DNA from 3 places in the Enterocloster sp. HCN-30185 genome. Region 3 is predicted to be linked to each of the others. Evidence: riboswitches for the same ligand, from Rfam matches in the RefSeq annotation. Region 3 holds a riboswitch; each other region holds the start of a gene.

Region 1 (7,105 bases), on a different contig from region 3:
TCTCCCCATACAAATCTGCGGAAATTCCGCTTAATTGCTTTTGCAAGCACATTCATCTCCACTCCCCGGAGCCGGGATACTTCCCGTAAGGTCTGCTCCAGAGAACTGCGGACTGTAAGTTCAGGCAGAGCTGTATGGAACTGTGACTCCATTATACCATGCTTTTCTCCTTCCTCCCAGGCCCATTTCACAGCCCCAAGACCATCTGTTTCTATGAGAAGCCGATCCTCAGGCACCTGTCTGGCTGCCTCCTGAACCGCCGGATTCCACACCACATCCGGCCCGATAGAGACATAGCAGTCCTGATCCAGATACTCCTCCAGATGCTGTCCGCAGGAATACCAGTGAACCAGATAACGGTTAGGATATCTTCGCAGGATCCCGGCAATCTCAGCCTCCTGCTCCTTGGTGTGAAGAACCGCTGGTTTACGCTTTTTGACGGCAAAATCCAGCTGACATTCAAACGCCTCTTTCTGTACGTTAAGAGGTACGTCACACCACAACGTGTCCAGACCGATTTCCCCCATGACCGGCCATTCTTCCATAAAGGGAAACATTTCCTCTGCCCGATACTTATCGCTGTTCCACGGATGAAGCCCTGCGGCAGGAATGATGACCGGATGCACCTCAAAACGATTAAACAGCCGTTTTAATTGCTCCGCCTCTTTTGGGCTTCCCGCACATATCACAGAAGGGATTCCATCCCGAATGCGTTCCCGGATCTCCTCTTCTGTCCCTATATGAGCGTGGGCATCGATCAGACCATCCCCTTCTTCCCAAAACCTGCCTGCCTCTGTCACATATTGTTCTGCTGTGCTGTTTTCTCCTATTTTCACGTTCTGTCTCCCATAATCTCTCTGTAAATCCTGCGGCGCAGTTCCCCCTGACTGTAAAGCCAGTCCCGGCTCCGGTTCTTTTCTGCAATCTCTATCTCGCTTCCGATCCTGCCGCTGCCGGGATCTAAGATCAGGATCCGATCGGATAGATAGATGGCCTCGTCCATATCGTGAGTCACCAGAAGAACGGTGCGGTTTAATCTGGCTCGGACTCCCAGAAGCCAGTCCTGCATCTCTCCTCTGGTGATCACATCCAGCGCCCCAAATGGTTCGTCCAGAAGCAGGATATCCGCACGGCACAAAAGAGTTCTTAAAAATGCGGCTCTCTGGCGCATTCCCCCGGACAAGGCAGAAGGGTATTCATTTTCATAGCCTTCCAGACCAAAAGCCCCCATCTGTGACAGGGCCTCTTTTTTTACCTGCTCCTGCCCTCCATGGATCCTGCCGTAAAGACACACATTTTCCAAAATGGTTTTCCATGGAAATAAAAGGTCGTTCTGGGGCATATATGCAAAATGCTCCGTAATCCCCCGGATTTCCTGTCCATCTGTCAGGATATGGCCTTTTTCAGGAGCGATCACCCCGGTAAGAAGCTTTAAAAGGGTAGATTTGCCGCAGCCGGAGGGCCCTAAAAGGCTTACAAACTCTCCTTCCCGGATGGAAAATTCCAGACCGTCAAATATCTTTTTGTTTTCATAGCTGAATGTAAGACCGGAAATCTCTAATTTCATTGTATCTGCAGGGAAATGCTCCTGCCCCTCCTTTTTATGGTCTGTCCTGTTTTATCATCCGCCGCATTTTTATTGGGGAAGAAATTCATTGGTATAACACTGATCTGCCGGGATATCCTCTTCAATTACGCCATATTCCACCAGAAAATCCGTGTAATTATCCCATACAGAATCCTTCATTTCGCCCCAGCGTTTTGTATCCTCCATGTATTTGCCTGCCAGATATTCCTGTGACATGGTAAGCATTTCCAGAGAATAATCCGGTGCATATTTATGAAGGATCTCTGCGCTTTCCTTCGGATGTTCGATTGCATACCGATATCCCTTTGCAGTAGCCTCCAGGAATTTCTTCGTCATTTCCGGCTTATTTTTCAGCGTATCCTCACTGGCGATAATAACAGGGGTATAGTAATCCAGACGCTTGTCCAGCTGACGCAGCTCCATATAGTTGATAGGAAAATCATTCAGCCGGCATTTTATATTGTCCCATCCCTCAAAAAACCACATAACGTCAACCTTATCCTTCAGCGCCTCAAAGCCGGAGCCGTCTGAAATCACCATATCCAGCTTTGAAAAATCCCCTCCGTCCTTTGCCATCACTGCCTTTAACACGGCCTCCTCTCCCGGACCGCCCCAGCCTGCATAGGTTTTTCCCTCAAAATCCTTCGGAGAATGGATATCCTTATCCCCATAGGTCACAAAGCCTGAGGTATTGTGCTGGATCAAAGCTGCAACCGCTTTAACCGGAAGAGGATCGGCCGAGGTTCGGGCTATGGTCACATCCTCCTGATAGCTGATGCCGAAATCTCCCTTTCCCACAGCAATCAGCGTAGCTGTGGCTCCCTCTGTAGGCTCCACGATACTCACATCCATTCCGGCCTCTTTGTAATACCCCTGATCCAGAGCCACATACATTCCTGTGTGGTTGGTATTGGCAACATAATCCAGAATTACCGTAACATTCTCGGGGCTCTCTCCTTCTGCCGCCTTCTCAGAAGCAGTGTCTGCACAGCCGGACAATCCTGCTGCAACTGCTGCAGCCAAAATCCCTACCGCTATCTTTCTCACAAATATTCCATAGTTTCCCATCTCTTATTTCCTCCTCTTTCTTTCATAGGGAAGGCAGATCCGCCCAAGCAGACGCACAGCCCCATTCACGCACAGGCTGAGACCAATGATCACAGCCACACAGGCAAAAACCTTGTCCAGCATATATCCGTTTTTTACCCGCAGCAGATAATATCCAAGTCCCTGCTGGGAACCAATCCACTCTCCTACCACAGCCCCGCTGATACTGTAAGTTGCAGCCACCTTAAGACCGGACAACAGCGCAGGAAGGGCAGCAGGAATTTTTACCAGACGGTACGCTCCCCATTTTCCCGCACCATAGGAACGTACCAGGTGAACGTATTCCTCATCCACACGGGACAGGCCGTCTGAAAAGCTCACCGCCACAGGAAAAAAGCACATCAAAACCACGGTAAGAATCTTCGGGCCGGAACCAAAGCCCATGTAGATGATCAAAATCGGGGCAAGTACGATCATGGGTACGGTCTGAGTAACGACCAAAAGAGGGTATATGCCTCTTTGCACTGCCGGAAACCGGTCCATAAGGATTCCCAGGGCCAGTGCCAAAATCAGAGAGATCAGAATACCAGCCAGTGCCTCCAATACCGTCACGGCCCCATGGGAAGCCAGAACCGGCCATTCTTCTCCCAAAGCAGCAGCTATGGCTGTAGGTGCGGGAAGAATATAGAGAGGGATATGAAACAGCCTTACCGCCAGCTCCCACAGGAGTAAAATCACCAGAATATAACCCGCCGGAGCCATCCGGCTGCTTACCTGCTTCATGTTCAATCTTATCCTCCTTATATGTTAAAAGGCCTCCATCCCGCAGGACAGAGGCCAAAAGCATTCATATACTCTGTATTTCCCTACGTTGGCATTATCCAAATCAGGTTATGGGTCGAAATTACAATTTCCTCTCAGCCTGTATACAGGCTCCCCTGTTGTCTTATTCCTCTGCCGCGGCATTTACCTCCGGCAGCAGCATGTAATTGTTGTCGCGGTCCGAGTCGTCGATCATGGCGTCCAGCTCCTTTAACAGATAACTGTCCGGCATATTTCTCTCCCACCAGCGGTAGCCCTTGGAACTTCTTATACCCTTTGCATCGATGCGGCGTCCGGCATAATAATCAATATAAACGGAAGCATACACCTCTGCCATGGAATGCTCCACGTCATTTCCCAGATTCTTTACAACACCCCGGATCTGGTCAATGATCAGCTTCTGGATATAGCGCTCCGACCAACCCTCAAAATCCAGAAGATCCGGATTCTGGCTTCCGGTACGCGCCGCCCAGGCCGATACATCCACTGCCTTTGTGCTGTATTCCATACTGCCGTCCCGCTTCCATTCCAGAAGCGCATACTGACAGGGCGGTATGCTGAGTGCGTCCGTGACAATCTCCATGATTCCGTATGAATCATCTGCCGCTCCCGGTTCTGCCTTATGCTTGCGGATCCGCTGAACATGAAGGTGGCCGCTTAAGTACAGCGGCAGTTCATACTTCTGGAACAGCTCGATCACATCGCCATTGTTGTTCATGGCACACTGGGTCGTGTACATCCGGCTCTGAGCCAGAAGATTGTGGTGGCCGATGGGAAGAACGTTCATCCCATCTTCCTTTGCCTTTTTAAGCTGTTCATCTGCCCACCGGAGCGTTTCCACCTTAAGCTGCCCTTCTACCATATTCTTAGGCTCATACTGGCAGGTATCCAGCATCAGGAGACGATTTCTCTCATCCAGCTGATAGACATAGCTCAAAGAAGCATCATCCCGGCTGATAGCCTGGTCGTAGCCGTACATATGGTAAATATTGTAAAATTCTTCCGGCGTCACCGGATCTGTCTCTGCCTTTTCCTCACCGAAATACACGGCTGCATGGGGATTGTTGATATCATGGTTTCCGGGAACAATAAGTACCGGAATCCCGGCGTCCTGTACCCGCATAAGCCCTCTGGCCAGCTCCTCATGGTTTATCTTTTCCCCATTCATGGTGATATCGCCGCTTAAAACCAGAGCCGAGGGATGTTCCTCTATGACCTGATCCATAAATGCTTCTAAAAGCTCCGGCAGATATTCCACCACCTTGCCGTCTCCCCGCTCCACAAAAAGCTGAAAGGCGGCTCCGCCGTCATCTGCCTGGGCGCTCTGATAGTGAAGATCGGTCGCAAGGATCAGCCTGGGCGGCTCATAGGGAACCTCCTCCGGAACAGAAGGAAAAATCTGGGGAAGCTCCTGCTTCCATCCATAGTATCCTTCTTCCCTCTCTACGGGAACATCGCTTTCCTCTTCCTCCGAACCCGTCTCTGCTATGTCCTCTTTCGTTTCCTCTTCCTCTGCAAAATCGATTTCCGGTTCTGTATGGTCTGTGCTTTCCTCAGCCACAGTCCCTGAGGGTGCATTGTTTTCTGTCATTTCCTTTAAAAGGTGCAGTACCCCGAGGCATACCATGATAACCATGGCACACATCAGGGCACTTATGATCCAGGTTTTCTGTTTCATCCGTTATATCCTGCTTTCCATTTCCGAACCGGGGCTAAATAATCCCCAGCTCCTTCATGGCATACGCAATCCCGTCCTCCTCTACTGTCTTTGTAACAAAGGAAGCATAGGGCTCCAGCACCGGGCTGTGATGGCCCATAAGGACACAGTTGGAAGCATATCGGAACATGGACAGGTCATTGCTGCTGTCTCCGAACACATAGGCGTCTTCCAGGGAAATGCCGCAGTGCTTTAACACCTGGTCAATAGCGGTTGCCTTTGAATGACCTCTTGGCACACATTCATAAAAGCCATTTCCCCGGTCAATGATCTCCATGTCCTTCATTCGTCCAAAAAGTTCTTTGGGACGGCTGTTTTCATCGGATCCAAGATAAATCTTGTCAAACACATAGCCTTCATCCTCCCAGTCATGGGGAATGACACAGCCGCCCGCCCGGATCGCATTCTTAAGCTCCTCAACTCTTGGGATGCGGGAAGGCGTTTTATGCATATAGCACCCTTCTGTTCCCTCCAGGATGCCGTCCAGGCCGCACGCATCAATATCGCGCTTCATCTGAAGCCCCCGTTCATAGGGAATCGCGTGGCGGTAGAGAATCTGATCTTGAACTACCACACAGGTGCCGCAGCCGCAGAGAAAGCCGTCTGCCTCTACCTCAGAGCGGATCTGAGACAGGTGGCAGTACACGCGGCCCGTATTGATAAATACAAGATGGCCTCTGCGTCTGGCTTCCTTAAGGGCTTCCTTTGCGCTCTCAGGAATCTGCCGCGTCTTTTCAGAAAGAAGGGTTCCGTCTATGTCAAAAAATAATGCCTTCATTTTATTCATCATCCCTGAATACAATGGTATTTGTTTCCTCGTCCATGCTGTCTACAATCGCAAGAGACTCCAGACGGATCCCCTCGGAACGGATCAGATCTCCGCCTACCTGGAAGCCCTTTTCGATTACAATACCGGCTCCTACCAACTCGGCTCCGGAATCTCTTACCAGTGCGATCAGTCCCTCCAGCGCCTTGCCATTTGCCAGGAAATCATCGATAATAAGAACCTTATCGCCTTTTCCTAAAAATTCCTTTGCCACAATGATATCGTACACCCTGCCATGGGTAAAAGATTCTACCTTGGTGGTGTGAACCTCTCCTGCGATATTTTTGGTCTGGTTTTTCTTTGCAAATACCACCGGCACATCAAAATACTGGGCTACGATACATGCAATTCCAATACCGGATGCCTCGATGGTGAGGATCTTATTTACCTCAGCATCCGCAAATCTGCGCTTAAATTCCTTTCCAATTTCGCCAAAAAGCTTGATATCCATCTGATGATTTAAAAAACTGTCTACCTTCAGAACATTACCGCCCTTGATTTTTCCGTCTTTACGGATCCTGTCTTTTAAGATCTGCATGCATAGTCCTCCTTTTTCTGTGGTATAACCTATGAAACGCTCCCGACGCTTCTCTTATTCCTTTTTATTCTGCCTCTGGGGAAGCCTCAGTCTTCTCCAGAACCCGCTCAGAAACCTTTGCCGGATTTTCTGCTTCATTGACAGCATTGGAAGCCAGATAGTAGAGTACCTTATCCTGAAGCACATACTCGTCTGCCTGCTCCTGTCCGTACATATTGATCAGGGTATCCTTTGACATACCGTTTTCCTGAGCAAAGAGCTCTCTGTCCTCATCTGTGATCTGATCCATTCCCTCGTTTGCTGCGATGGCTTCTACAGTCAGTTCTCTCTTGGCAGCTTCCTCTACGGAATCGTAGATATACTCCTTCATGGCCGGCTCGTTCATGCCGTTGGCCTGAGCCATCTGTGAAAAGCTCATTCCGTACATCTTAGCCTGATTGGTGTATTCTTTTACCATCTGATTGTAGCGGACAGAAAGGCCGTTTCTGGAAAGCTTAAATTCTGAACTGTTGATTACGCTCTGAAGGGCTCCCTCTTCCATATCCTGTTCTGCTGCGGACTGCTTCT
Region 2 (7,105 bases), on a different contig from region 3:
AACTCGTCAAATGCCTCCCGGTCTCCCGCCGCAACCCTGCATGCCAGGCTTTTGGCCCACTGCTCATCCATGGCCGTTCCTCCTTGTTTCTTGTTGAATCATTTTGTTGTCTTTTGGGGTGCACCTGTTATATAGAGGGGAATGAGGTGGTATAGGTTCATTTTTATTTTCAGGTAAAAAATACTTAAAAGCCATATCCAGTCACTTTATGATCAAGATATAAAGAAAGCACCCACTCCAAAGTGGATGCTCCAAAGCAACGGTTATATATTCATTCTTACGAGCAATGCCTCCCCCACTCCCCAACCATCTCTCTCATCTGTCTGACCGTTCCTTCAATATCCTCTGCCCCAAAGATCCCGGACACTACAGCCGCTCCGGCTGCCCCGCTGCCTTTAAGCTTTCCAATATTTTCCAGGCAGATCCCCCCGATTGCCACAACCGGGATGGAAACGGATCTGCAGATCTCTCCCAACCGCTCCATAGTCATAGGAAGGGCGTCGGCTTTGGTGGAGGTGCCGAATACGGCTCCACTTCCCAAATAATCTGCTCCCTGCTCCTGAGCTTTCAGGGCCTGCTCCACTGTTTTCGCTGTAACGCCCAGAATCTTATCCGGCCCAAGGAGCGCTCTGGCCTGTGCGGCATCCATGTCATTCTGGCCCACATGGACGCCGTCAGCACCGCACAGAAGAGCCAGCTTTATATTATCATCAATGATCAGAGGGACCTTGTACCGCTCCGTGAGAGCCCGCAGGCTTCGAGCCTCCTCCAGATAATCCTGCACCGTATCATTCGTCAGGCCCTTTTCCCTCATCTGCACCATGGTAGCTCCGCCCTTTAACGCAGCCTCTACCTGCTCGCACAAGCTCATTTTCCCGGTCCAGGCTCGGTCTGTCACTGCGTAAACCATAAGCTGCCTTCTGTCAAATTTCATATCTGATTTCCCTCATTCTCTCTTAAATCACTCATCAAAAATGCTTACAATTTCTCCGTCTAAAATCCGGTTCATATTTTTCACTGCACAGAAATTGCCGCACATGGAACAGGTATCCTCTTTTTCCGGCTTTGCAGATGCCCGGTAATTTCTGGCCTTTTCCGGATCAATGGAAAGCTCAAAGGTCTTTTCCCAGTCCAGCTTCTTTCTGGCAAGACTCATCTGGCGATCCCAGTCCGCAGCGCCTTTGATTCCCTTTGCAATATCCGCCGCATGGGCTGCGATTCTGGAAGCGATGATTCCCTCCTTTACATCATTCAGATCCGGAAGCCGCAGGTGCTCCGCCGGCGTCACATAGCACAAAAAGGAAGCTCCGCTTGAGGCTGCAATCGCCCCGCCGATGGCCGCAGTAATATGGTCATATCCGGGAGCCACATCCGTTACCAGAGGACCCAGCACATAGAAGGGAGCGCCCTTGCAGATGGTCTGCTGGATCTTCATATTGGCCTCAATCTGGTTTAAGGGCATATGGCCCGGCCCCTCAACGATTACCTGTACATCCTTTTCCCAGGCCCGGCGGGTCAGTTCTCCAAGCGTTACCAGTTCTTCAATCTGTGAAATGTCTGTGGCATCGTCAATGCATCCCGGGCGGCAGGCATCTCCCAGGCTGATGGTTACATCATGCTCCCGACAGATTTCCAGAATCCGGTCATAATGCTCATAAAACGGATTTTCCTTTCCCGTCATCTCCATCCAGGCAAAAATAATGGAACCGCCCCTGGATACAATATTCATCAGGCGCTTATTTTCCTTAAAGCGCTGTGCGGTCCTGCGGTTGATTCCTACATGGATGGTCATAAAATCCACTCCGTCCTCAGCGTGCATTTCCACAATCTTCAGCCATTCCTCTGTGGTAATATCCTTTAATGGCTTATGATAATAAACCACTGCGTCATAAATCGGCACTGTTCCTATGATCGCCGGGCACTCTGCTGTAAGCTTTCTCCTGAACTTCTGCGTATCGCCCCAGGAGCTTAAATCCATAATAGATTCAGCGCCCATTCCAACTGCATAGTTTACCTTTTCAAGCTCCATATCCAGATCCTTGCAGTCTCTGGAGGTTCCCAAGTTCACATTGATCTTAGTCCTTAGCATAGAACCGATTCCATTAGGATCCAGACAGCGATGATTCTTATTGGCAGGAATTGCCGCCTTTCCCTCTGCTACCAGAGCCATGAGCTCATTTACCTCAAAATGCTCCTTCTCTGCCACCTTTCTCAGTTCCTCTGTCACAATGCCCTTTCTGGCGGCATCCATCTGTGTGGTGTATTCCATCTTTCTTCCTCCTTGTATTCTGTGCCTGAAGCACGTTTTCGCTTCCCAAAGAGGCTGCCGGACGGGTCTGTATGCCAAAATCTAAAAAACCTGCTTCCCGCAATTTCTCCGGATCCCTGCAATACAAAAGGCCCGCCCCATAAGGAACGGACCGTGTATACACTCCCATGAACCAATGTTCACATCCAGCCGAAATATTTCCCTACGTTGGCATTACCCAAATCAGGTACGATAGGTCGAAGTTCGATTACTCCCTCTCAGCCTGCTCCACAAGCTCCCTGTTGTATCTCAGCATATCACTGGAAGACGGGATATGTCAAGCGATTTCCATTTCTTTTAAAACTCCCCCTGCTTATTCCAATATTCTCCCATCTGTGGAAATGGTTACTACCCGCCAGGGAATAAATCTGCCGCTTATCTGCAAAGCCTTTTTTACAGCCTGCTCAATTCCTCCGCAGCAAGGCACCTCCATACGGACAACCGTCACGCTTTTAATGTTATTATTTGCCAAAATCTCCGTCAGCTTTTCACTGTAATCCCCCGCATCCAGCTTGGGACAGCCGATCAGCGTAACATGGTTTCGGATAAACTCATTATGAAAATTTCCATAAGCATAAGCCGTACAGTCCGCTGCCACCAGAAGGTTCGCATTCTCAAAATAAGGAGCATTCACCGGAGCCAGCTTAATCTGTACCGGCCACTGTGACAGCTGGCTGTGAACCGAAACAACTGGCTCACTGCATGCATTACGTTCCCTCTGAATACTCTTTGACTGCATTCCCGGACAGCCACAGGGAAGCGGCTCAAAGGATGTCTTTTTCTTAGCCGCCAAAACAGCCGCCTCATCATATGCCGGAGCCTCTCTCTCCTCAAACCCAATGGCATCTGCCGGACACGCAGGCAGGCAGTCTCCCAGTCCGTCACAGTAATCCTCACGGGTCAGCTTCGCCTTGCCGTCTATCATCTCTATCGCACCTTCATGGCAGGCAGCCGCACAGGCTCCGCAGCCATTACACTTCTCTTCGTCAATCTTAATAATCTTTCTAATCATAATCCGCTCTCCTTTTTTAATTCTTCCATATGCCCTCACAGCAAACCTCCCTGTCTGCTAATGATACCGCCATTGTAATACATCTCTAAGAATAATTCCGTTGTTTCTGCAACAAAACACAAGTTTTCTTCCCACAGCACCAAAAAATGCAGAACCCCTGTCACATCCACAGGCATTCTGCATCCTACATTTCTCAGATCCGTCCTCCGCAGACCGGACAGTAATTATAATCCTCATCTGTTTCAAACCCGCATCTCATACACTTTTTATGAGGCTTTTTAGAGCCCTCCTGCCAGGTTTTGGCGTACCGTCCCGCCTGCACCAGACGCAGGTCTGCCTCTGCAATATCAGGGTTTTCCCCTCTCAAAACAGCCTTGCCCACAACCGGATCCAGTTCATAAACCGCCTCACAGCAGTCCATCTTCACATAATAACGCCGGTTCCATTTAAACAGCGGAATAAAGAAAAAGCTAAAATACATATACGTCATGATCACCTGATACCGCCCATGGCTCCCACAGCTCCCGCAAAGCCGCACAAGCCCCTCACTCAATATCTTCTGTCCCTGGCTCACGCCTCCAATAAATATCACCAATTCCACCTCCCACATCTCTGTGTCAACTCTACCATCATACCCCCATCCCTCACTCCCGTCAATCCCCATACATTTCTATCCCCAAAATCTCACTCCCGCCATCCCTTCCGCCGTCTCCCATTCAGGCTATCAGGGCGACTTTGGAGGCCATAAGAAAATATTAGAGGATACAATTTTTCGTTAAAAGCCATATCAAACCTGTCTGAGCGCAGCGAGTTTTTGATATGGCTTTTGCATTTAGAAAAATTGCATCCTCTTAGATTTTCTTATGGCCGGAAACCGGAGCCCTGAGAGCCTGAACGGGAGGCCCACACGACTCTTAAACCATATACCCCCCCTTCATAGGAGACACCGCGTGTTCGGAATAAATCTTTAACACGCCCTTTGTATACTTCGGAGCCTTGGGCTTCCATGCCGCACGGCGTTCTGCCAGAACCTTATCTACCTCTTCCTTCGTCATCTCCTGACCGTGGATTCCCACGATTTCCAGAACACGCTCTGGAATATCAATGCGGATCAGATCCCCTTCCTCTACCAGGGCAATGGGGCCTCCATCTGCGGCCTCAGGAGACACATGGCCGATAGCCGGTCCCTTGGAAGCGCCGGAGAAGCGTCCGTCTGTAATCAGAGCAATGGTCTTTCCAAGCTCCGGATCAGAAGAAATGGCCTCTGTGGTATAGAACATCTCAGGCATACCGGAGCCCTTTGGTCCCTCATAGCGGATAAATACCGCATCACCCGGCCGGATCTTGTGGGACAGCACTGCTGCAATGGCATCTTCCTCACAGTCGAATGGTCTTGCCTTTAATACAGCCTTAAACATTTCCTTCGGTACCGCAGAATGCTTTACAACAGAGCCCTCCGGAGCCAGGTTTCCTCTTAAAATTGCCACCGTTCCGTCGGTGCCGATGGGCTCGTCAAAGGTACGGATCACATCGGTGCGCTTTAAGTCCCATTTCTTTAAATAGCTCTCGCACTTGTCATAGAAACCGTTTTTCTTTAAGTCCTCCAGATTTTCGCCCAGAGTCTTTCCTGTAACGGTCATCACATCCAGGTGGAGCATGGACTTGATCTCCTCCATCACTGCAGGAACGCCGCCTGCATAGTAGAAGAACTGTGCCGGCCACTTGCCTGCGGGGCGAATATCCAGAAGGTAATGAGCCCCCCGATGCATCCGGTCAAAGGTATCTGCATCAATCTCGATACCCAGCTCATGGGCCATGGCCGGAATATGGAGCAGGGAATTGGTGGAGCCGGAGATGGCAGCATGTACCATAATGGCATTTTCAAAGGCCTTTTCTGTTACAATGTCGCTGACCTTGATTCCCTTCTTTACAAGCTCCATTACCTGTTTTCCTGCCTTGTAGGCCATTTCCTTTAAGTCCTCGCAGGTAGCGGGCATCAGGGCAGAACCTGGGAGCATCAGACCCAGAGCCTCAGCCATGATCTGCATGGTGGAAGCGGTTCCCATAAAGGAGCAGGCTCCGCAGGAAGGGCAGGCGTGGTGCTTATAATAGGTAAGCTTTTCATCTGTAATCTCTCCTCTCTGGCACATGGCAGAATACATACCGATCTGCTCCAGTGTTAAGAGATCAGGGCCTGCATCCATCACGCCTCCGGTGATCACGATAGAAGGCATATCCAATCTTGCCAGTCCCATCAGGCATGCAGGTACGGACTTGTCGCAGCTGGCAATAAATACGCCGCCGTCAAAGCCGGTGGAATTTCCATGGATCTCGATCATATTTGCGATCATATCGCGGTGAGCCAGAGAATAGTTGATGCCGTCATGTCCCTGGGCAATGCCGTCACAGATATCCGTTGTATAATATCTGGCGCCTCTTGCTCCTGCGTCGGTGATTCCTCTCATGGCTTCCTCTACAAACTGATCCAGATGGGCGCTTCCCGGATGGCTGTCCCCGAAGGTGCTCTCTACCAGGATCTGGGGCTTATCCAGATCCTCCACCGTCCATCCCATACCAATCTTTAAGGGATCATTTTCCGGCGCAAGTGCTCTTACTCTCTGACTGTTCAATTCCTTCATGTTGGTTCCTCCTTCTTTCTATAACAATTTCGTTTCATAATCATCAGATGTTTTCTCTTTTAATCATATCATTTCATAAATATAATTACAAGTCATCAGACTACTATTCTACTTTTTGCCAAAAACTCGGATGTTTTTTTAGGTATGATACACAAAAAGCCCAGATATTTCGCTTTATCCAGGCTCCTGTCAAACATATAATGTAATTTTTACGGTAAAATCATCTGATATCTTACCCTGTTACTCCTTGTGATTTTTTTCTTTTTCCTCCCGGATCAGCTTCAGGATCATATTCCGGTTGTAGGTCATATGCATCATCATGGCGGTTTTTGCTCCAATGGGATCCCGATCGGAAATGGCGTCCACAATGGCTCTGTGCGTCATAACGGTTTCCTTTGTAAGCCGTTGGTGGGTCACATTTACAAACATCATTACTGCCGTATCAATAATGGGGATCAGCTGCTCCACTACCTTATTACCGGAGCACCGGGCCACGCTGGTATGAAAGGCAATATCATCCTGAATGTACATATCTCCTGAAGCGATCCGTTCCTCTACCCGTTCGCAGCAGCAGCGCAGCTCCAAAATTGCTTCCTCTGTAGCATTTAATGCCGCCATTTCTGCAATACCAGGCTCCAGGATCAGCCGCACATTGACCAGATCCAGCGCCAGCGCCATCTTATCCTCTGCTCCGCTTAAACCCAGAGGATCCAGATCGGAAGGCGTTGTATTTACCACATAAGTGCCGGATCCCCGGCGCACCTCTAAAATCCCCTGGGAAACCAAAAGCTTTACCGCTTCCCGGATGGTGCTGCGCCCCACGTCAAATTTTTCTCCCAGCTCAAACTCATTTGGAAGTTTGGAACCCGGTTCAAGAGGCGTCTCCAAAATATAGTGATAAATCTGCTCCTGAACCTGCTCTGCCAGAAGCTTACTTTTAATATTGGAAAATCCTCCCATTTTCATCTCCTTTGTTCCCTGATATCCGCAGTTACCGAAACGCCTTAAGCACTGTCTTAAGCAGCACTCTGGGATGCTTCCAGTACGGTGTCACAGGAATCACCTTCCGGCGCACATCCATCAGGCTGTATACAGCCATTCTGGCGGCCCGTACCGAATATTCCTCTGTAAACGCCGTATCCTCCG
Region 3 (7,105 bases):
GTGTTTTACATATCCCAGTCTACGGTTGGAACATGGATTGCGGACTGGTTAGTTGGCTGTATTGAAGCTTTTCAGGGCTGGGTTGCAGGTTTGGTGGAAGGAGCAAATCCATTCCTTCAGGCGCTTTTGGTGGATGGCATCATTGGAGGCGTAGGCGCAGTAGTCGGTTTCCTGCCTCTGGTAATGGTGATGTATTTCCTGATTGCTCTTTTGGAAGACTGTGGATATATGGCTCGCGCTACTGTGGTTTTAGATCCGATTTTTAAGAGAGTTGGTTTATCAGGAAAGTCTGTAATCCCTATGGTGATCGGAACAGGATGCGCTATTCCGGGTATCATGGCATGCCGTACCATCCGGAACGAAAGAGAAAGAAGAGCAACCGCCATGCTGACGCCGTTTATGCCGTGCGGAGCAAAGCTCCCGGTGATCGCGTTATTTGCAGGGGCGTTCTTCGCAGACGCTTCATGGGTAGGGCCGACCATGTATCTGGCTGGAGCTGTGTTGATTTTCCTGGGCGCATTATTGGTAAAAAAGATTACCGGATATAAATTCCGTAAATCGTTCTTTATCATTGAACTTCCGGAATACAAAATTCCGAGTTTAAAACGGGCAACCCTTTCTATGCTTTCCCGCGGTAAGGCATACATTGTGAAAGCAGGAACGATCATTTTGGTATGTAACACTGCAGTGCAGATTATGCAGAGTTTTAACTGGCAGTTCCAGGTAGTGGAAGAGGGAATGGAACATACGTCTATCCTTGCCTCGATTGCTTCTCCTTTTGCAGTACTTCTGATCCCGCTTGGATTTGGCGTATGGCAGCTTGCAGCGGCAGCAATCACAGGTTTTATTGCAAAAGAGAACGTGGTCGGCACCCTGGCAGTTGTTTATGGACTTACGAATTTTATTGATACGGATGAGCTGGCGTTAGTTGGCGGAGCAAATGAAGTGGCAATGGTTATGGGACTTACGAAAGTCGCGGCACTTGCTTATCTGATGTTTAATCTTTTCACGCCGCCTTGTTTTGCAGCCCTTGGTGCGATGAATTCTGAAATGCAGGATAAAAGATGGCTGTGGGGAGGAATTGCATTGCAGTTAGCTACCGGTTATACAGTTGCATTTTTCGTATATCAGGTAGGTACGCTGATAACAACAGGAACCCTTGGAAACGGTTTTGTTCCGGGACTGATCGCAGTGGCTGCATTTGCCGGGGCATTGCTTGTGCTGATCCAGAGAAATGAGAAAGCTTTCAGCGCCGAGTATCGTCTCCACGCATAAAAAAGAAAGGATAGCGACGTATGGCAGATTTGTTGGTAACAGGTATCCTGCTGTTGATTATAGGCGCTGCGGCTGTTTATATATGGAAAGCAAAGAAGAGAGGCGTTAAATGTATAGGCTGCCCATCTGCAGGAAAATGTTCGGGAAAAGAAGGACATACAGTGTGCAGCTGCGGATGCCATAGTGCAGAAAAATAGGAAATTTCAGGGAAAGCCCGCACTTTGGAAAAGGTGTGGGCCTTTTATATAAAACACAGGAAATGGAGTGAGGTCTGTGAAAAGCTGCCAGAAAAATGAAAATCCGGATTTTTCCAGGACACAAATGGAAAAAGAAACAATTTTCCGTAAGTTAAGAGCGTGTGGAGGCCGTATTACGGCACAAAGGAAAATTCTTCTGGATATTATTTTGGAAGAAGAATGTGTCTGCTGTAAAGAAATTTATTATAAAGCGATAAAAAAAGACCCTGCGATCGGAATAGCGACAGTCTATAGAATGGTCAGGTCGCTGGAAGATATAGGGGCGATTCGAAGAAACAAAATGTATGAGATCCAGTATGGAAAGGAGAGGATTGAAGAAAATGCATTGGCGGACAAAATACTTGCCAGACACTCTTTTTTTCTAAAAATCCTGGTAGAGGCGGGAGTTGATCAACAGCAGGCAGAAAAAGAGGCCAGTATGCTGGAGTATATCTTGTCGGATGAAAGTTTTGATAAACTGAAAGTATATATGGAGAAAGGAACGTGGGAAAATGGTAAATGAGATTATAATTGCTGTACTTTTGATTCTGGTATTTACAGGAATCCGTTCCGGCACAAAGCACTTTAAGGGGCAGGGAGGATGCTGTGGCGGTTCTTCGCAAATCAGGACAAAAAGAAAAAATTGAAAAATATCATAGGTCAGAAGAGGGTACAGATCGAAGGCATGACCTGTGAACAGTGCAAAAATCGGGTTGAAAACGCATTGAACCGTTTGGAAGGGGTATCTGCAAAAGTGAATCTGAAGAAAAAAACGGCAGTTGTATCTATGGAAAAAGAGGTAGAAGATATGCAGCTCCAGAAAGCGGTTGAGCAGGCGGGGTATAAGGTAATACAAATACGGTGATATGATTGCGGCACGCCATTTGTTGAGAAAATATTTCATTAAAAGAAAAATACTTTGACTGTATATATATGAGAGAATATAATAACAAACCAGAGAAGAGGTGACAGAATGAAACAGCATAGGTTATGGGCATGGGCAATGATTGTTTGTCTCGTCATGTTATTCTATACCGGAAAAAAACACAAATAAAATCGCACAAGACAGAAATGGAGGATATTTATGGATAGTTTAAAATTAAAGAACCTTGCATTGTTTGCAGGCGGAGTATTATTTGGAACGGCAGGTGTGAAAATCCTTTCCAGTAAGGATGTGAAAAAAGTATATGTGGAAGGAACAGCAGCAGTTCTTCGAGCAAGAGATTGTGTGATGAAGACCGCTGAGACCGTTCAGGAAAATGCAGAAGATATCCTGGCAGAAGCAAAGCAGATCAATGAGAGGCGCGCCGCGGAAGAAGCTGCCTCTGTACAGGAAGATACAGTAGAGGATCATGCTGATCCTGAAACAGAGGAAGCGTAATTGAAATTCACTATAAAGCATGAGATTCCGGGAAGAATCCGTATTCATATGGAACAGAAACAAATGTCTTATAAAGAGGCCGATACATTACTGTATTATTTGGATACGCTGGAATATGTCACGCAGGCAAAGGTTTATAGAAGGACGGCCGATGCCTGCGTTTGCTTTTCAGGAAAACGAGAGCTGTTGATTCAGGCTTTAAGAAAATTCCGATATACGTCTGTAAAAGTTCCGGATGAAGTGTTAACAAATTCTGGAAGACAGTTGAATGATATTTATCAGGAGAAACTGATTGGTAAAGTTCTTTTTCATTATGCCGGTAAAATTTTTCTGCCATATCCGGTCAGAAAAGCAGTAGTTTTATGGAAGGCTGTACATTATTTAAAAGAAGGCTGGAAGAGTCTTGCAAGGCGGAAGCTGGAAGTCGCAGTGTTGGATGCATCAGCTATTGGCATTTCTGTTTTGCGAGGTGATTTTAATACGGCTGCTTCCGTTATGTTCCTGTTGGGAGTTGGAGAGACCTTGGAGGAGTGGACACATAAGAAATCGGTAGGAGATCTGGCACGCAGTATGTCTTTGAATGTGTCGAAGGTTTGGCTGAAAAGTGAAGAACAGGAAGTACTTGTTGATTCCAGAAAAATCAAAGAAGGGGATAATATCGTAGTTCACATGGGGAATGTTATTCCTTTTGACGGGGTGGTATGCGAAGGCGAAGGAATGGTAAATCAGTCTTCTCTGACCGGTGAACCGCTCCCGGTTTTGAAAAAGGCAGGAGGATATGTATATGCCGGAAGCGTTCTGGAAGAAGGGGAACTTACTTTTACTGTAAAAAAAGCCGGGGGTTCTTCTCGGTATGAGAAGATTGTTGAGATGATCGAGGAGTCTGAAAAGCTGAAATCTTCGTTGGAAGGAAAAGCAGAACGACTTGCAGATCGATTAGTTCCGGTGACCTTCGCAGGAACAGCTCTTACATGGCTCTTTACGCGAAATATCACGAAGGCTTTAGCTGTGCTTATGGTAGATTTTTCCTGTGCGTTAAAACTCACAATGCCGATTGCGGTATTGTCTGCAATTCGTCAGGCAGGCTCTTATGATATTACGGTAAAGGGCGGAAAATTTTTAGAAGCGGTTGCAGAAGCGGAAACGATCGTACTGGACAAAACAGGCACGCTTACAAAAGCTATGCCTACCGTGAAAATGATTGTTCCATTTTGTGAAGCAGGTGAAAATGAACTGCTTCGTATAGCGGCCTGTCTGGAAGAGCATTTTCCGCACTCTATGGCGAAGGCAGTAGTATCTGCGGCAAAAAAAGCAGGACTTGAACATGAGGAAATGCACTCGAAAGTGGAGTATATTGTAGCTCATGGTATTTCTTCCAGTATAGAGGGAAAACGTGTCTTTATAGGCAGTGCACATTTTATTTTCGATGATGAAAAATGTACTGTTCCGAAGGAATATCAGAAACAGTTTGAAAGCCTCCCGGAAGAATACTCTCATTTATATCTGGCGATAGACGGAGTTCTTGCAGCAGTGATCTGTATTGAAGATCCGTTGCGGGAGGAAAGCGCGAGCGTAGTGAGAGCATTGAAAGAGGCAGGATTTCAGAAGGTTGTTATGATGACGGGAGACAATGAGCGTACAGCAGCGTTCATTGCCCGAAAGGCAGGTGTTGATGAGTACTACTCAGAGGTATTGCCGGAAGACAAAGCCATGTTTATTGAGAAGGAAAAATCCAAAGGAAAGAAGGTACTCATGGTAGGCGACGGGATCAACGATTCTCCGGCACTTTCAGCGGCGGACGCAGGGATTGCAGTCAGCGATGGGTCAGAACTTGCCAGAGAAATTGCAGACATTACGATTCCGGCTGATAATTTATATCAGATTGTGCGATTGAAGTATCTCAGTCAGGCATTGATGAGAAGAATAAACAGGAACTATAAAGAAATAGTGGGTATTAACACATTACTCATTCTTTTAGGAGTGGGAGGAATGATACAGCCTACGACTACTGCAATGTTCCATAATATGTCTACGATAGCAATCAGTTTGCAAAGTATGCAAAATCTTTCGGAAATAGAAGAAGTTTAAACAAATGTGATCCGCTGTCATACCGGCAGTAAAAATGGTTTAACAGAGATTCTGGGAAGCTGTTGCGGATAAAATAGTTTAGGAGGATTTGGAAAACTCTCCGCTGACTGCTGAAATGATGTGATATGAGAGAGGGATAACTGGTTTAAGGCCGGTTATCCCTCTTGCTTTTTAGGACAGAAGGATTATAATAAAAAGTAATATAAAAAGGGGAGCTCGCGCAAGCGGGCTGAGAGTAAGCTGACAGCGCTTAGACCCGTGAACCTGATTTGGATAATGCCAACGTAGGGAAGCTTTTAAAGAGAGAGTGCACCTGCCGGGGTGGGATTATGTCGCTGATGCGACCCGCCGCAGGCGGAGAATCCTGCTTGCGAGATTCGTTTTTATGGCAGCCGAAGTATGTTTTATCGCTGTGAGTCTTGATCGTTCCCTTTTTGTAAACAGAAAGGAGATTCAAATGAAAACGGTATTGACGATAGCAGGCAGCGACAGCAGCGGAGGAGCAGGAATCCAGGCGGATTTAAAGACTATGCTGGCAAATGGAGTATATGGAATGAGCGCCATCACGGCTCTCACAGCACAGAATACAACCGGTGTAAGCGCTATCATGGAGGTGGCGCCGGAATTTCTGGAGAAGCAGCTGGATGCAGTATTTACGGATATACGGCCGGATGCGGTAAAAATCGGCATGGTATCTTCTGCACAGCTGATCAAGGTGATCGCAGAGCGCCTGAGCTTTTATCAGGCGGAACATATTGTAGCAGATCCGGTGATGGTAGCCACCAGCGGAGCCAGACTCATAGGAGAAGATGCGGTGGAGATGCTGAAAGAGCGGCTGCTGCCTCTGGCAGCTTTGGCGACGCCCAATATACCGGAGGCAGAGGTGCTTTCCGGCTGTGAAATCCGGTCTGAAGAGGACATGGAAACAGCGGCCAGGATCATTTCACAGACATATGGCTGCAGTGTACTCTTAAAGGGAGGGCACCGGATCAATGATGCCAATGATTATTTATACAGAATGGGCCATGGAATCTGGCTTTACGGAAAAAGGATCAACAATCCCAATACCCATGGTACCGGCTGTACCCTGTCCAGCGCCATTGCTTCCAACCTGGCAAAGGGAATGGAACTGGAGGCTGCAGTCGCTCAGGCGAAGCGGTATCTTTCTGCTGCCCTGGAAGCACAGCTTGATCTGGGAAGGGGAAGCGGCCCCATGGATCACGGCTTTGCTGTCAGGGGAGAATATTAAGCACAGTGCTTTAGGCAAATTGTGACTAAACTGTGATATTTTTATAAAGTCCTTTACTTGTGGATATCCGGAATGGTACAATGATCTGGCTGCCTCTTATCAGAAAAAAGGGGCAGATGAACGGACGGGAAAGGAAGGAATACAGGATGAAAAAATGGATGACAGTCTGTCTGGCCGCAGTGACAGCAGCAGTATTTATGGCCGGATGCGGCAGTACATCAGATGCAAAGGAAACAGCAAAGGAGACAGCAGCGGCTTCTTCAGAGGTAGAAACCACAAAGGCAGAAACAGCAGCAGAGTCTGAGAAAGAGACAGCAGCGGAAGACGGAACAGCCCAGGCAGATGAAAAGAGTACAGCAGGTCATAAGGAGAGTCTGGATCTGCAGGCTGCAGCCGGAAAGCACCATATAGAGATCAATGTAAAGGATTACGGCACCATTTTCGTAGAGCTGAACGGAGACAGCGCCCCGATCACAGTGGCAAATTTCATGGATCTGGCAGAACAGGGATTTTATGACGGACTTACCTTCCATCGGATCATCAGCGGATTTATGATTCAGGGAGGAGATCCCATGGGAAATGGTATGGGAGGATCAGAACGGGAAATCAAAGGCGAATTTTCCTCCAATGGTGTAGAGAATGACTTATCTCACACAAGAGGCGCCATTTCCATGGCACGTTCCCAGATGAAGGACAGTGCAAGCTCCCAGTTTTTTATTGTACATGAGGACAGTACGTTCCTGGACGGTGAATACGCCTGCTTTGGCTATGTAACCGATGGTATGGAGGTTGTGGACGCAATCTGTAAGGATACTCAGGTAGAGGATAATAATGGTACAGTTGCAAAGGATAATCAGCCGGTGATCGACAGCATTA

Evidence for each region. A riboswitch is a leader RNA that binds a small molecule or an ion and turns the genes downstream of it on or off. The one in region 3 is predicted to bind thiamine pyrophosphate.
Region 1: linked by a shared signal. The riboswitch ahead of WKT10_RS04875 (ABC transporter permease) and the one ahead of thiD (bifunctional hydroxymethylpyrimidine kinase/phosphomethylpyrimidine kinase) in region 3 are both predicted to bind thiamine pyrophosphate.
Region 2: linked by a shared signal. The riboswitch ahead of thiC (phosphomethylpyrimidine synthase ThiC) and the one ahead of thiD (bifunctional hydroxymethylpyrimidine kinase/phosphomethylpyrimidine kinase) in region 3 are both predicted to bind thiamine pyrophosphate.

What each region holds. Positions count from the first base shown of each region.
Region 1 is NZ_JBBKBT010000003.1:175,797-182,901, forward strand. Features, by position in the region: gene WKT10_RS04860 (TatD family hydrolase) at 1-836, opposite strand, end outside; gene WKT10_RS04865 (ABC transporter ATP-binding protein) at 833-1,567, opposite strand; gene WKT10_RS04870 (ABC transporter substrate-binding protein) at 1,637-2,656, opposite strand; gene WKT10_RS04875 (ABC transporter permease) at 2,660-3,418, opposite strand; TPP riboswitch at 3,482-3,585, opposite strand; gene WKT10_RS04880 (metallophosphoesterase) at 3,582-5,135, opposite strand; gene WKT10_RS04885 (HAD family hydrolase) at 5,170-5,976, opposite strand; gene WKT10_RS04890 (xanthine phosphoribosyltransferase) at 5,954-6,538, opposite strand; gene tig (trigger factor) at 6,603-7,105, opposite strand, start outside.
Region 2 is NZ_JBBKBT010000003.1:265,976-273,080, forward strand. Features, by position in the region: gene WKT10_RS05270 (RNA polymerase sigma factor) at 1-71, opposite strand, end outside; gene thiE (thiamine phosphate synthase) at 278-934, opposite strand; gene thiC (phosphomethylpyrimidine synthase ThiC) at 962-2,269, opposite strand; TPP riboswitch at 2,451-2,560, opposite strand; gene WKT10_RS05285 (ATP-binding protein) at 2,622-3,320, opposite strand; gene WKT10_RS05290 (zinc ribbon domain-containing protein) at 3,514-3,912, opposite strand; gene ilvD (dihydroxy-acid dehydratase) at 4,235-5,959, opposite strand; gene WKT10_RS05300 (FadR/GntR family transcriptional regulator) at 6,200-6,919, opposite strand; gene WKT10_RS05305 (oleate hydratase) at 6,951-7,105, opposite strand, start outside.
Region 3 is NZ_JBBKBT010000020.1:17,272-24,376, reverse strand. Features, by position in the region: gene feoB (ferrous iron transport protein B) at 1-1,275, shown strand, start outside; gene WKT10_RS16075 (FeoB-associated Cys-rich membrane protein) at 1,296-1,472, shown strand; gene WKT10_RS14955 (transcriptional repressor) at 1,597-2,034, shown strand; gene WKT10_RS14950 (heavy-metal-associated domain-containing protein) at 2,155-2,376, shown strand; gene WKT10_RS14945 (DUF6110 family protein) at 2,596-2,892, shown strand; gene WKT10_RS14940 (heavy metal translocating P-type ATPase) at 2,893-4,980, shown strand; TPP riboswitch at 5,179-5,289, shown strand; gene thiD (bifunctional hydroxymethylpyrimidine kinase/phosphomethylpyrimidine kinase) at 5,438-6,229, shown strand; gene WKT10_RS14930 (peptidylprolyl isomerase) at 6,376-7,105, shown strand, end outside.